Regions from separate parts of the Terrabacter sp. 2RAF25 genome, predicted to be linked through region 2. Evidence: predicted binding sites of a transcription regulator. Region 2 holds the regulator's gene; each other region holds the start of a gene.

Region 1 (3,271 bases), on a different contig from region 2:
CTCGCTCGCAGAGGCAGCACCCGCGCGCCCTTGCTTGCGAGGGCTCGGACTCGGCCCCTCGGACGCGGCGGCCCGCGCCTCGACGACACCCTGCGCCTCGGCGAGGGCGGCCGCGGCGCGGGCCAGACGGTCCTCGGTGGACTCGTGTGCGGGACCAGCCACGATCAGAAGTCGACGGGCACGTCCGCGACCTCGGCGGGCTTGTCGACGCGCGGCCCGACGCCCAGCTTCTCCTTGACCTTCTTCTCGATCTCGTCGGCGAGGTCGGGGTTGTCCTTGAGGAAGTTGCGGGCGTTCTCCTTGCCCTGGCCGAGCTGGTCGCCCTCGTAGGTGTACCAGGCGCCGGCCTTGCGCACGAAGCCGTGCTCGACCCCCATGTCGATGAGCCCACCCTCGCGGGAGATGCCCTGGCCGTAGAGGATGTCGAACTCGGCCTGCTTGAAGGGCGGTGAGACCTTGTTCTTGACGACCTTGACGCGGGTGCGGTTGCCGACGGGGTCGGTGCCGTCCTTGAGCGTCTCGATGCGGCGGACGTCGAGTCGCACCGACGCGTAGAACTTCAGCGCCTTGCCACCGGTGGTCGTCTCGGGCGAGCCGAACATGACGCCGATCTTCTCGCGGAGCTGGTTGATGAAGATCGCCGTCGTGCCCGTGTTGTTGAGGGCACCGGTCAGCTTGCGCAGCGCCTGGCTCATGAGGCGGGCCTGCAGACCGACGTGGCTGTCGCCCATCTCGCCCTCGATCTCGGCGCGGGGCACCAGGGCCGCCACGGAGTCGATGACGATGATGTCGATTGCCCCGGAACGAATCAGCATGTCGGCGATCTCGAGGGCCTGCTCACCGGTGTCGGGCTGCGAGACGAGCAGGGCGTCGGTGTCGACGCCGAGCTTCTTCGCGTAGTCGGGGTCGAGCGCGTGCTCGGCGTCGATGAACGCCGCGATGCCGCCGGCCTTCTGCGCGTTGGCGACCGCGTGGAGCGCGACGGTCGTCTTGCCCGAGGACTCCGGGCCGTAGATCTCGACGACGCGTCCGCGGGGCAGGCCGCCGATGCCGAGAGCGACGTCGAGGGCGATCGACCCGGTGGGGATCACCTCGATCGGCGGACGGATGTCGTCGCCGAGGCGCATCACCGCGCCCTTGCCGTAGCTCTTCTCGATCTGGCCCATCACCGAGGAGAGCGCCTTGTCCTTGTCCTTCTCCTGCACCGATGCCATGTCGGGCTCCTGTTCTGCCGTCTGCGCTGCGGTCGTCTACCTACGACCCGGGGAACGGATCGCTCAAGCAGATCCGCTGTCGGGTCAGACGCTAGGTGCCGGCGCCGACATCAGGTGGACCACGAGACGGCCTGTGGACGATGCGGGTGGTGGCGCAGGACCTGTGGAGAACAGTACCGAACACGTGTTCGAAGTCGCGACGACACGCCGTGTCGCCTGCGGACCCGGCTCAGCCTTCCGGGCGCAGGGCCGTGAGCGCGGCCTCGAAGTCGGTGAGCACCCGGTCCGAGAAGAGCCAGAACCGGGCCTCGCGCACACCGTCGTGGCGGTCGAGCGCCTCGGCCAGCGCCACCAGCGCGACCCGCGCCGCGGCGTCGACCGGGTAGCCATAGACGCCGCACGACACGGCAGGGAAGGCGACGACCTCGCACCCGGCGGCGTCGGCGAGCTCGACGCTGCGCCGGTAGCAGGAGGCGAGCAGCTCGGCCTCACCGTGGCCTCCCCCTCGCCACACGGGACCCACCGTGTGGATGACATGACGCACCGGCAGCCGCCCCGCCCCGGTGATCTTCGCGTCACCCGTCTCGCACCCGCCGAGCCGTCGACACTCCTCGAGCAGCTCGGGACCGGCAGCACTGTGGATCGCCCCGTCTACGCCACCACCACCGAGCAGCGACGAGTTCGCCGCGTTGACGATCGCGTCTGCCGAGGCGTCGGCCGTGATGTCGCCCCGGCGCAACGTGATGCGTGCGAGGCCGGGACCTGGCAGCCTCACCTGCCGACCTGACCACCCTGTGCCCCGCGAGCAACCCGGACGTCGCGACCCAGCCTGCGCTCGGGCGGCACGTCCATGTCGACGCAGAGCGCCTCCCACACCGCGCGCGGCGCCTCGCCGTCGGCGAGCGCCTGGACCACCGTGCGGTTGCCGAGCGAGCCGAGCACGTGGTCGCGCGCGAGCGACCCGGCATACGCCGCACCGAACTCGTCGTCCATCAAGGTCCAGAAGTGACTGATCCGCACCCCAGCAGTCTGCCACCCGTGCCGCCGGAACCGGTCCCGCCGCAACCGTCGTCCGAGCGTTACCTCAACCGCCCGCGGCGATGCCGCTCGACCGGTATCGTCCTCTCGTCCCGAGCGCCTACGCGGGGACCTCGACACTTCAGGGGAGCCAGCATGACCGAGCCCACCAGGCCCGACGGGCCGAACGCCCAGCCGGGCGACGACGCCACCCGACCGATTCCGGCCGACTCGACGACGCCCGTCCCGCAGTACACCTACCCCGTGCCCTCGGGCAGCCAGCACGTGCCGGTTGCGTCCGACCAGGCCGGCGCCCTCGGCGCCCCGGGGGTCGCGCTCGCCGACGACCCGTCCGCCCCCGCCCGGGGCGGCCGCAAGCGCACCGGCCTGATGGTCGGCGCCCTCGCCACCGTCCTCGCCCTCGGCGGCGCGGGTGTCTTCGCCGCTCAGACCCTGAGCGGCAGCGGTGCGCAGCCGTCCGACGTGCTGCCCGGTGACGCGTACGCGTACCTGCGTGTCGACATCGACCCCTCCGCCGGCCAGAAGATCGCGGCGGTCCGGTTCCTCGGCAAGCGCGACGCCGTCAAGAACACCCTCGGCAGCGACGACCCGCGCAAGAAGCTGTGGGAGATGGCCTCCAAGGACGCCGGCAACGACTGCCTCAAGAAGTTCACCTACGACAAGGACGTCGAGCCGTGGCTCGGCGACCGGGTCGGCGCCGCGGTCCGCCCCGGCGGCACGTCGGACACGCCGAACGTCGCGATCGCGATCCAGGTCAAGGACGAGACCCTCGCCAAGGACACGCTGACCAAGCTGTTCGCGTGCGACTCGTCCTCGAAGACCGACGTGCGCACGAAGGACGGCTACGCCATCGTCACCCCAGGCGGCACCGGTGACGCCACCCTCGCGGCGGTCGACAAGGGCCCGCTCTCGCAGAACGCGAACTTCACCGGCGACATGGGCGCCCTCGGCGAGCAGGGCATCGTGTCGGCCTGGTTCGACATGGCGACCGGTCTCAAGGAGCTGCCCAAGCTGAGCGG
Region 2 (3,271 bases):
CGGCCACCCCGAGGCGCCGCACCTGCCCCAGCACGTCCTCGATGGTGGCCACGCTCTCCCGCAGTGCCGCGGTGTCGATCTGGTATCTCATGACCTGCTCCCTTCCCGAGGCCAGCCACGCTAGGTCGCCGACTCGGGGCCCGGCTGGCGTCATCCACAGGCTCGGGAGGGTGGTCGTGACACGGCAGCACCCCAGACCCAGAACGCACACAGCAGAACGCCGCACCCCCTTCAGGGGTGCGGCGTCCGGGCGGCGACGGCGGGGTCGAAGCGCCGTCACCGCCAGCCGCTGGAGGTGGAGCCAACGCGGCCGATGGGGTGGGTCGAGACGAGCGGGAGCCGGCCGGGCGGCATACGCAAGGAAGCCTCAGGCCCAGGGGGCTCCCGTTGTCAGCGACTCGGGACGACGAGCTGCTGCCCGACGTGTATCTCGGTGGTGCTGAGGCTGTTGGCGACCTGGAGCTCGACGACACCGTCGGCGACGGACAGCTGAGGCAGCTCCCGCGCGGCGATGCCCGACAGCGTCTGACCCGAGCCGACCGTGACCGTGTGGGAGCCGGAGGACGCCGAGGCCAGCTGGCCGGCCAGTCCGACCGCCAGCAAAGAGACGAGCGCGGCGACGAGGAGCGCGACCACGAGCCGACCGAACCGGGTCAGGCGCAGGGGCGGCTGGGCGGCCCGGGCGGCACGGACGGCCTCACGCCCGGTCGGCACCAGCACGAGGTGCGGACGGGCCGCGGGCTGCTCTGTGGTCTGCGGCTGACGAACGGCCTCGAGGACGATGGCGCTCATGGTGACCTCCCCTTGCTCCTGAACTGGCGAACATGTGTTCGATAGAACGTCTGTACGATTTGTAGCACGTATGTTCGAGGAAGTCGAGACACGCATCGAACAGGTGTTTGGCAACTGTGTTCGAACCTCGTTACTCTTTCCTCACACCACACACCTCACCAGCCACCACTGACACTGGCCCTCGAGCGGTCCTCGAGCACTTCTCACGCGGTCTCGAGCCAGGTTCAGCACACGGTCTGACGAGCCGACGAAGGGGATCACCATGGGCGTGACCGAGCTTCCCGATCGCGAGACCGGCGACGGACTGACCGTGCGCCAGCGGCGCGTGCTCGAGGTGATCCGCAACTCCGTCGACCGCCGGGGCTATCCGCCGAGCATGCGCGAGATCGGTGACGCCGTCGGCCTGGCGAGCCCCTCGAGCGTCTCCCACCAGCTCAACGCTCTGGTGACCAAGGGTTACCTGCGCCGCGACCCCAACCGCCCGCGCGCCCTCGAGATCGTCTCCCCCGACGCGACGGCCGAGGAGGTCGGCTACCGCAGCGGAGACCACTACGACACCGAGACCGACTCCGGCGACGCCCGTCCCGAGGCGTCCTACGTGCCCGTCCTCGGCCAGATCGCGGCGGGCGTCCCCATCACGGCCGAGCAGGTCGTCGAGGACGTCTTCCCGCTGCCGAAGCAGCTCGTGGGCGAGGGCGACCTCTTCCTGCTCAAGGTCAACGGCGACTCCATGGTCGACGCCGCCATCTGCGACGGCGACTGGGTCGTCGTGCGCCAGCAGCAGCACGCCGACAACGGCGACGTCGTCGCGGCAATGCTCGACAACGAGGCCACCGTCAAGACGTTCAAGCGCGTCGACGGTCACGTCTGGCTGATGCCGCACAACGAGGACTTCTCCCCCATCGACGGCGACCACGCGACGATCCTCGGCAAGGTCACCGCCGTGCTGCGCCGCATCTGACGAGCGGGGTCGCCCGCCGCGGCGGGGGCCCGCTTCCAGTAGGCGTATCGCCTCGGCGGGCGCCACACTCTGACGAGTGAGTCCTGCAGAGGAGACCGCCATGGCAGCCGGGCGCACCCGCGACGTCGTCTACACCTACCGCTACCTGCGGGGCGCGATGATCGCGCTGTTGCTCATGCTGCTGCTTTCGGTGGGCTACGAGTGGTGGTGGGAGACCGGCCACACCTGCTGGCTCGGCTCGATCAGCGCCTACTACTACACGCCCGCGCGGACCGTCTTCGTCGGCTCCCTCTGCGCCCTAGGCGCGAGCCTCATCGCCTACAAGGGGCACTCGTCCGAGGAGGACGTGCTGCTCAACTTCTCGGGATTCATGGCGTTCGTCGTCGCCATGGTGCCGACCGTGCCCGACGACCGCTGCGGGCCGAACGCCTACACGCAGACACCGGCCGAGATCGCGGCGGCGGTGCGCAACAACATCTGGTCGCTCGTCGTCGTCGCCGTGATCGCGGCCGTCATCGTCGCAGCGCTCAAGCGGGGCGCCGTGCGGCGCGATGCCGCTGCGCGACCGACGACGCGGTCGGTGCTCGTGACCCTGGGGTGCGCGGGCGTTCTGCTGGTGGAGCTCACCCTCTTCCTCGTCCTTCGCGACCGTTTCATCGCCCTGAGCCACGGCATCGCCGCGGCAACCATGGTGGCCGGGGTCATCGCCGTCATGGTGCTCAGCGCGCTGCGCACCGAGGCGCGCCACCGGGCGGTCGGCGACGACGACGACGGGCGGGGCTATCGCCGCATCTACCTCGCCATCGCGGTCGCACTCACCGTCGCCTTGGCCGCCACGGTCGTCGCGGCGCTGACGGTCAGGGGCTTCGCCCACCTCGTCCTCGTCGCCGAGGTGATCGTCATCGTGCTCTTCGCGACGTACTGGGGCGTCCAGACGAAGGAGCTGTGGGACCTCGGCGAGGTCTCAGCCGACGAGGCGCGCGACCTCGGGTCCCGCGTCGAGTAGCCCTCTGCGGCTCACGACAGGGGCGTCGGTTCGCCGAGCGACCCGAGCCACCACGTGCCCGCGTCGCCGTACTCCGTCCGCTCTTCCGCCGTCATGGTGGCCACGACCCGCAGCCAGGACTCGGCGCGAGCGAGCCGTCCCAACTGCAGTGCCGCGGGCAGCGCCCGGCGGAGCCGGGTCGCGGGAACGACGTCGCTCCACACCTCGAGCCCTGCGTCGGCCACCCGTCGCAGCCGTGGGTCGTCGGGGGCTGCCTCGAAGCGGTGCACAAGCACGTTGAGCGGGATGAACAGTGCGGTGAGGGGGTGCGTCAGCACTGCGTCGCCGAAGTCGAAGAAGCGCATGCCCCCCGGCCTGGCGAAGACGTTGTTGGGGTGCAGGTCGTTGTGCACGAGGTTCACGCCCGTCCCGAGGGCGTCGAGCTCCTCGCCCCAGCGTGCGACCGTGGGGAGGAGTCGGTCGAGCCTCGCTGCCACCTCCGGCCCCATCCGCCGCGGGTCCCCCTCGGGCAG
Region 3 (3,271 bases), on a different contig from region 2:
AGCGCCGCGGCATCGCCCTCGCGCGTGATCTCGCCGTCGGCGGGACGGTTCCAGAGCCAGCAGTCGAGGTCGGCCGCCGACCCGCAGATCTCGGCAACGGCCTCGCCGTCGGGGCCGTCGACGACGAGGAAGCGCTCGGTGTCGATGACGTCGCCGTCCGCGTCGGTGCCGGTGATGCGCACCGGCGTCACGGTCCAGGCGTGCATGGCGTCGACGGTCGCGATCGTCACAGCGGGACCGATGGGCTCGTGCGTGAGTCCGGGCTCGGGTTCGTAGCCGCGCATGATCCGCAACGCCTCGTCGACACCGTCGGCAGCCAGCCGGCAGTCGAGCGGGGTGCGCTCACCCACCGTCAGCTCTGCGTCGAGCCGGTGGACCATCGCCTCGTGGGCCTGGCGCCGCCGGATGTAGCCGGCGCTCTTGTCGTCGGCCCACATCCACAGAGGGGTCTCAGGAGGCAGTACGGACAGGACGCGGTGAAGTCGCTCGCTCGAGCGGTCGTAGAGATCGAGCAGCCCGGCGCGATGAGATGGCCGCTCCTCTCGGCTCGCGTTCATCGCGTCGAGGTCGGCCGGGTCGGTGAGGCCGCGCTCGGCGATCTCACCCCAGAACCACTGCACCTCCGCGAGGTGCCACAGCAGGTCGTCGGCGTCCCAGTCGGGGCAGGTGGGGACGCGCGCGTCGGTCGGAGCGTGCTCGAGGGCGGCACGAAACCGTGCCGAGTCGGCCGCGAGGTGGTCGAGGTAGGGCAGGGGGCCACCTGGGCGGCTGGACGGCATACGTACTCTCCTTGGTCAGCGGACGCCTGCGACACGGAACTGCACGGAGATGCGTGGCCCCATCGGCTTCGACGTCTTGGGCACCGCATGGTCCCACGTGCGCTGGCACGAGCCACCCATCACCACGAGGTCACCATGCCCGAGGGGGTAGCGCAAGCTCTTTGTGGACGAACCCGGGATGGCGCCGCCGTCTCGTGGGCGCAGCGCCAGGGTGCGGTCCGAGCCGAGCGACAGGATGGCGATCATCGTGTCGCTGTCGCGTGATCGGCCGATGCGGTCGCCGTGCCAGGCGACGCTGTCGCGGCCGTCGCGGTAGAGGCAGAGGCCGGCGGTGACGAAGGGCTCGCCGAGCTCGTCGGCGTAGTGCGCGCTGAGGGCCTCGCGGGCCTCGTCGAGCATCGGATGGGGGAGCCGCTCGTCGGCGGCATAGAACTTCGTCAGGCGTGGCACGTCGACGACGGAGTCGTACATCTGCCTGCGCTCCGCGTGCCAGGGCACGTCGCGCAGCAGCGCCGCGAAGAGGTCGTCGCCAGCGGCGAGCCAGCCGGGCCTGACGTCGACCCATGCCCCGCGGGCGAGCTGGTGTCGGGTGAGGCCGGTGCCGACGGCACGGAGCGTCATCGCGTCGGTGAGGTCGAGCAGCGAACCCTGGAGAGCGAGGTCCATGCCCACACGATAACCCGAAACGTCGAACGCGTGTTCGACCCGCTCGTTCGAGTTCAGGCACTTCTCGTGGTCCGGCGCGTGCGGTGCTCCACCGGCCTGGCGACGGGGGAGAATGACGGCATGCCCCTCTACCGTGACGAGGCGATCGTCCTGCGCACCCACAAGCTGGGCGAGGCCGACCGCATCATCACGATGCTCACACGCACCCGGGGGCGGGTGCGCGCGGTCGCCAAGGGAGTGCGTCGCACGAAGTCACGTTTCGGCTCCCGTCTCGAGCCCGGCATGGTCGTCGACGTGCAGTGCTACGAGGGCCGCAACCTCGACACGGTCACCCAGGTCGAGACGCTCGCGCCCTACGGCGACGCGATCGCCCGCGACTACACCGCCTACACGTGCGCGACCTCGATGCTCGAGACCGCGCTGCAGCTCTCGGAGGAGCACGAGCCGCAGACCCAGCAGTACCTCCTGCTCGCCGGCGCCCTGCGGTCCCTCGCCGAGCGCGCGCACGACCCGGGGCTCGTGCTCGACGCGTACCTGCTGCGCTCGCTTGCCGTCGCGGGCTGGGCGCCGAGCTTCGTCGACTGCGCGCGCTGCGGCGCATCGGGCCCGCACCGCGCCTTCAACGTGCAGGCCGGCGGCGCAGTCTGTTCGGTATGCCGTCCGCCCGGCTCGAGCGCGCCCGCACCCGAGACCTTCGAGCTGCTCGCCTCCCTGCTGGCCGGCGACTGGGAGGTTGCCGACGCGAGCGATGAACGGCATCGTCGTCAGGGCAACGGCATGGTAGCCGCCTTCCTCCAGTGGCACATAGAGCGCGGGCTGCGTTCGCTGCGCCTCGTCGAGCGGGCCTGAGCCACAAGCGAACCCGACCTCACCGATCCGGAGACCCATGTACGCCAAGCCTTTCCCGCATCCGTCGGGTGCCACGCCGCCGACCATCCCGAGCGATCTGCTCCCGAAGCACGTGGCGATCGTCATGGACGGCAACGGGCGGTGGGCCAACCAGCGGGGGCTGCCGCGCACCAAGGGTCACGAGGCGGGGGAGGCGTCGTTGCTCGACGTCGTCGCGGGTGCCGTCGACGTCGGCGTGACCCACCTGTCGGCGTACGCCTTCTCCACCGAGAACTGGCGGCGCTCGCCCGAGGAGGTCCGCTTCCTGATGGGCTTCAACCGCGACGTCATCCGGCGGCGGCGCGACCAGCTGCACGAGTGGGGAGTGCGCATGCGGTGGGTCGGCCGCACGCCCCGGCTCTGGCGGTCCGTCATCAAGGAGCTCGAGATCGCCCAGGAGCTGACGCGGCACAACACCGGGCTCACCCTCTACTTCTGCGTGAACTACGGCGGACGGGCCGAGATTGCCGATGCCGTGCAGCGAATCGCCCACGACGTCAAGGGTGGTCGGCTGCGGCCGGGCTCGGTCGACGAGAAGACGATCAAGAAGTACCTCGACGAGCCGACGATGCCCGACGTCGACCTCTTCGTCCGGAGCTCGGGTGAGCAGCGAACCTCGAACTTCCTGCTCTGGCAGTCGGCGTACGCGGAGATGGTGTTCCAGAACCGGCTCTGGCCCGACTACGACCGACGCGACCTCTGGGCCGCGATCGAGGAGTACGTCGCTCGCGATCGTCGCTACGGCGGCGCCATCGACACCCCCACCACCAGCACCTGAGGAACCCAACACAGCGAGAGGGCACTCCGTCGCGGTGTACATCGCTGGGGGTGCGGGACTGAGTGTTCTCTGGATTGAGAGGGCGGTGACGGAGTGTTCTCTCGATTGGGGTCAGGGGGATCGGGGGGTGGCGCAGTCGGCGCAGGTGCCGAAGATCTCG

What was found. The regulator LexA, encoded in region 2, represses DNA repair genes until DNA is damaged. The targets are predictions, from matches to a motif close to TCGAACANNTGTTCGA.
Region 1: recA (recombinase RecA) is a predicted target of LexA. The motif match lies at 1,391-1,406, and genes of this name have one in related genera.
Region 3: AB4091_RS09290 (alpha-ketoglutarate-dependent dioxygenase AlkB) is a predicted target of LexA. The motif match lies at 1,468-1,483, and genes of this name have one in related genera.

What each region holds. Positions count from the first base shown of each region.
Region 1 covers NZ_JBFRGJ010000003.1:120,308-123,578, forward strand. Annotated here, with positions in the region: gene AB4091_RS09515 (RecX family transcriptional regulator) at 1-162, opposite strand, end outside; gene recA (recombinase RecA) at 165-1,214, opposite strand; gene AB4091_RS09525 (O-acetyl-ADP-ribose deacetylase) at 1,444-1,989, opposite strand; gene AB4091_RS09530 (DUF3046 domain-containing protein) at 1,986-2,234, opposite strand; gene AB4091_RS09535 (DUF3352 domain-containing protein) at 2,388-3,271, shown strand, end outside.
Region 2 covers NZ_JBFRGJ010000008.1:212,434-215,704, reverse strand. Annotated here, with positions in the region: gene AB4091_RS18800 (hypothetical protein) at 1-91, opposite strand, end outside; gene AB4091_RS18795 (LysM peptidoglycan-binding domain-containing protein) at 391-792, opposite strand; gene lexA (transcriptional repressor LexA) at 1,055-1,753, shown strand; gene AB4091_RS18785 (hypothetical protein) at 1,830-2,759, shown strand; gene AB4091_RS18780 (phosphotransferase) at 2,771-3,271, opposite strand, start outside.
Region 3 covers NZ_JBFRGJ010000003.1:65,543-68,813, reverse strand. Annotated here, with positions in the region: gene AB4091_RS09295 (maleylpyruvate isomerase family mycothiol-dependent enzyme) at 1-779, opposite strand, end outside; gene AB4091_RS09290 (alpha-ketoglutarate-dependent dioxygenase AlkB) at 795-1,445, opposite strand; gene recO (DNA repair protein RecO) at 1,566-2,294, shown strand; gene AB4091_RS09280 (isoprenyl transferase) at 2,332-3,111, shown strand; gene AB4091_RS09275 (Fur family transcriptional regulator) at 3,223-3,271, opposite strand, start outside.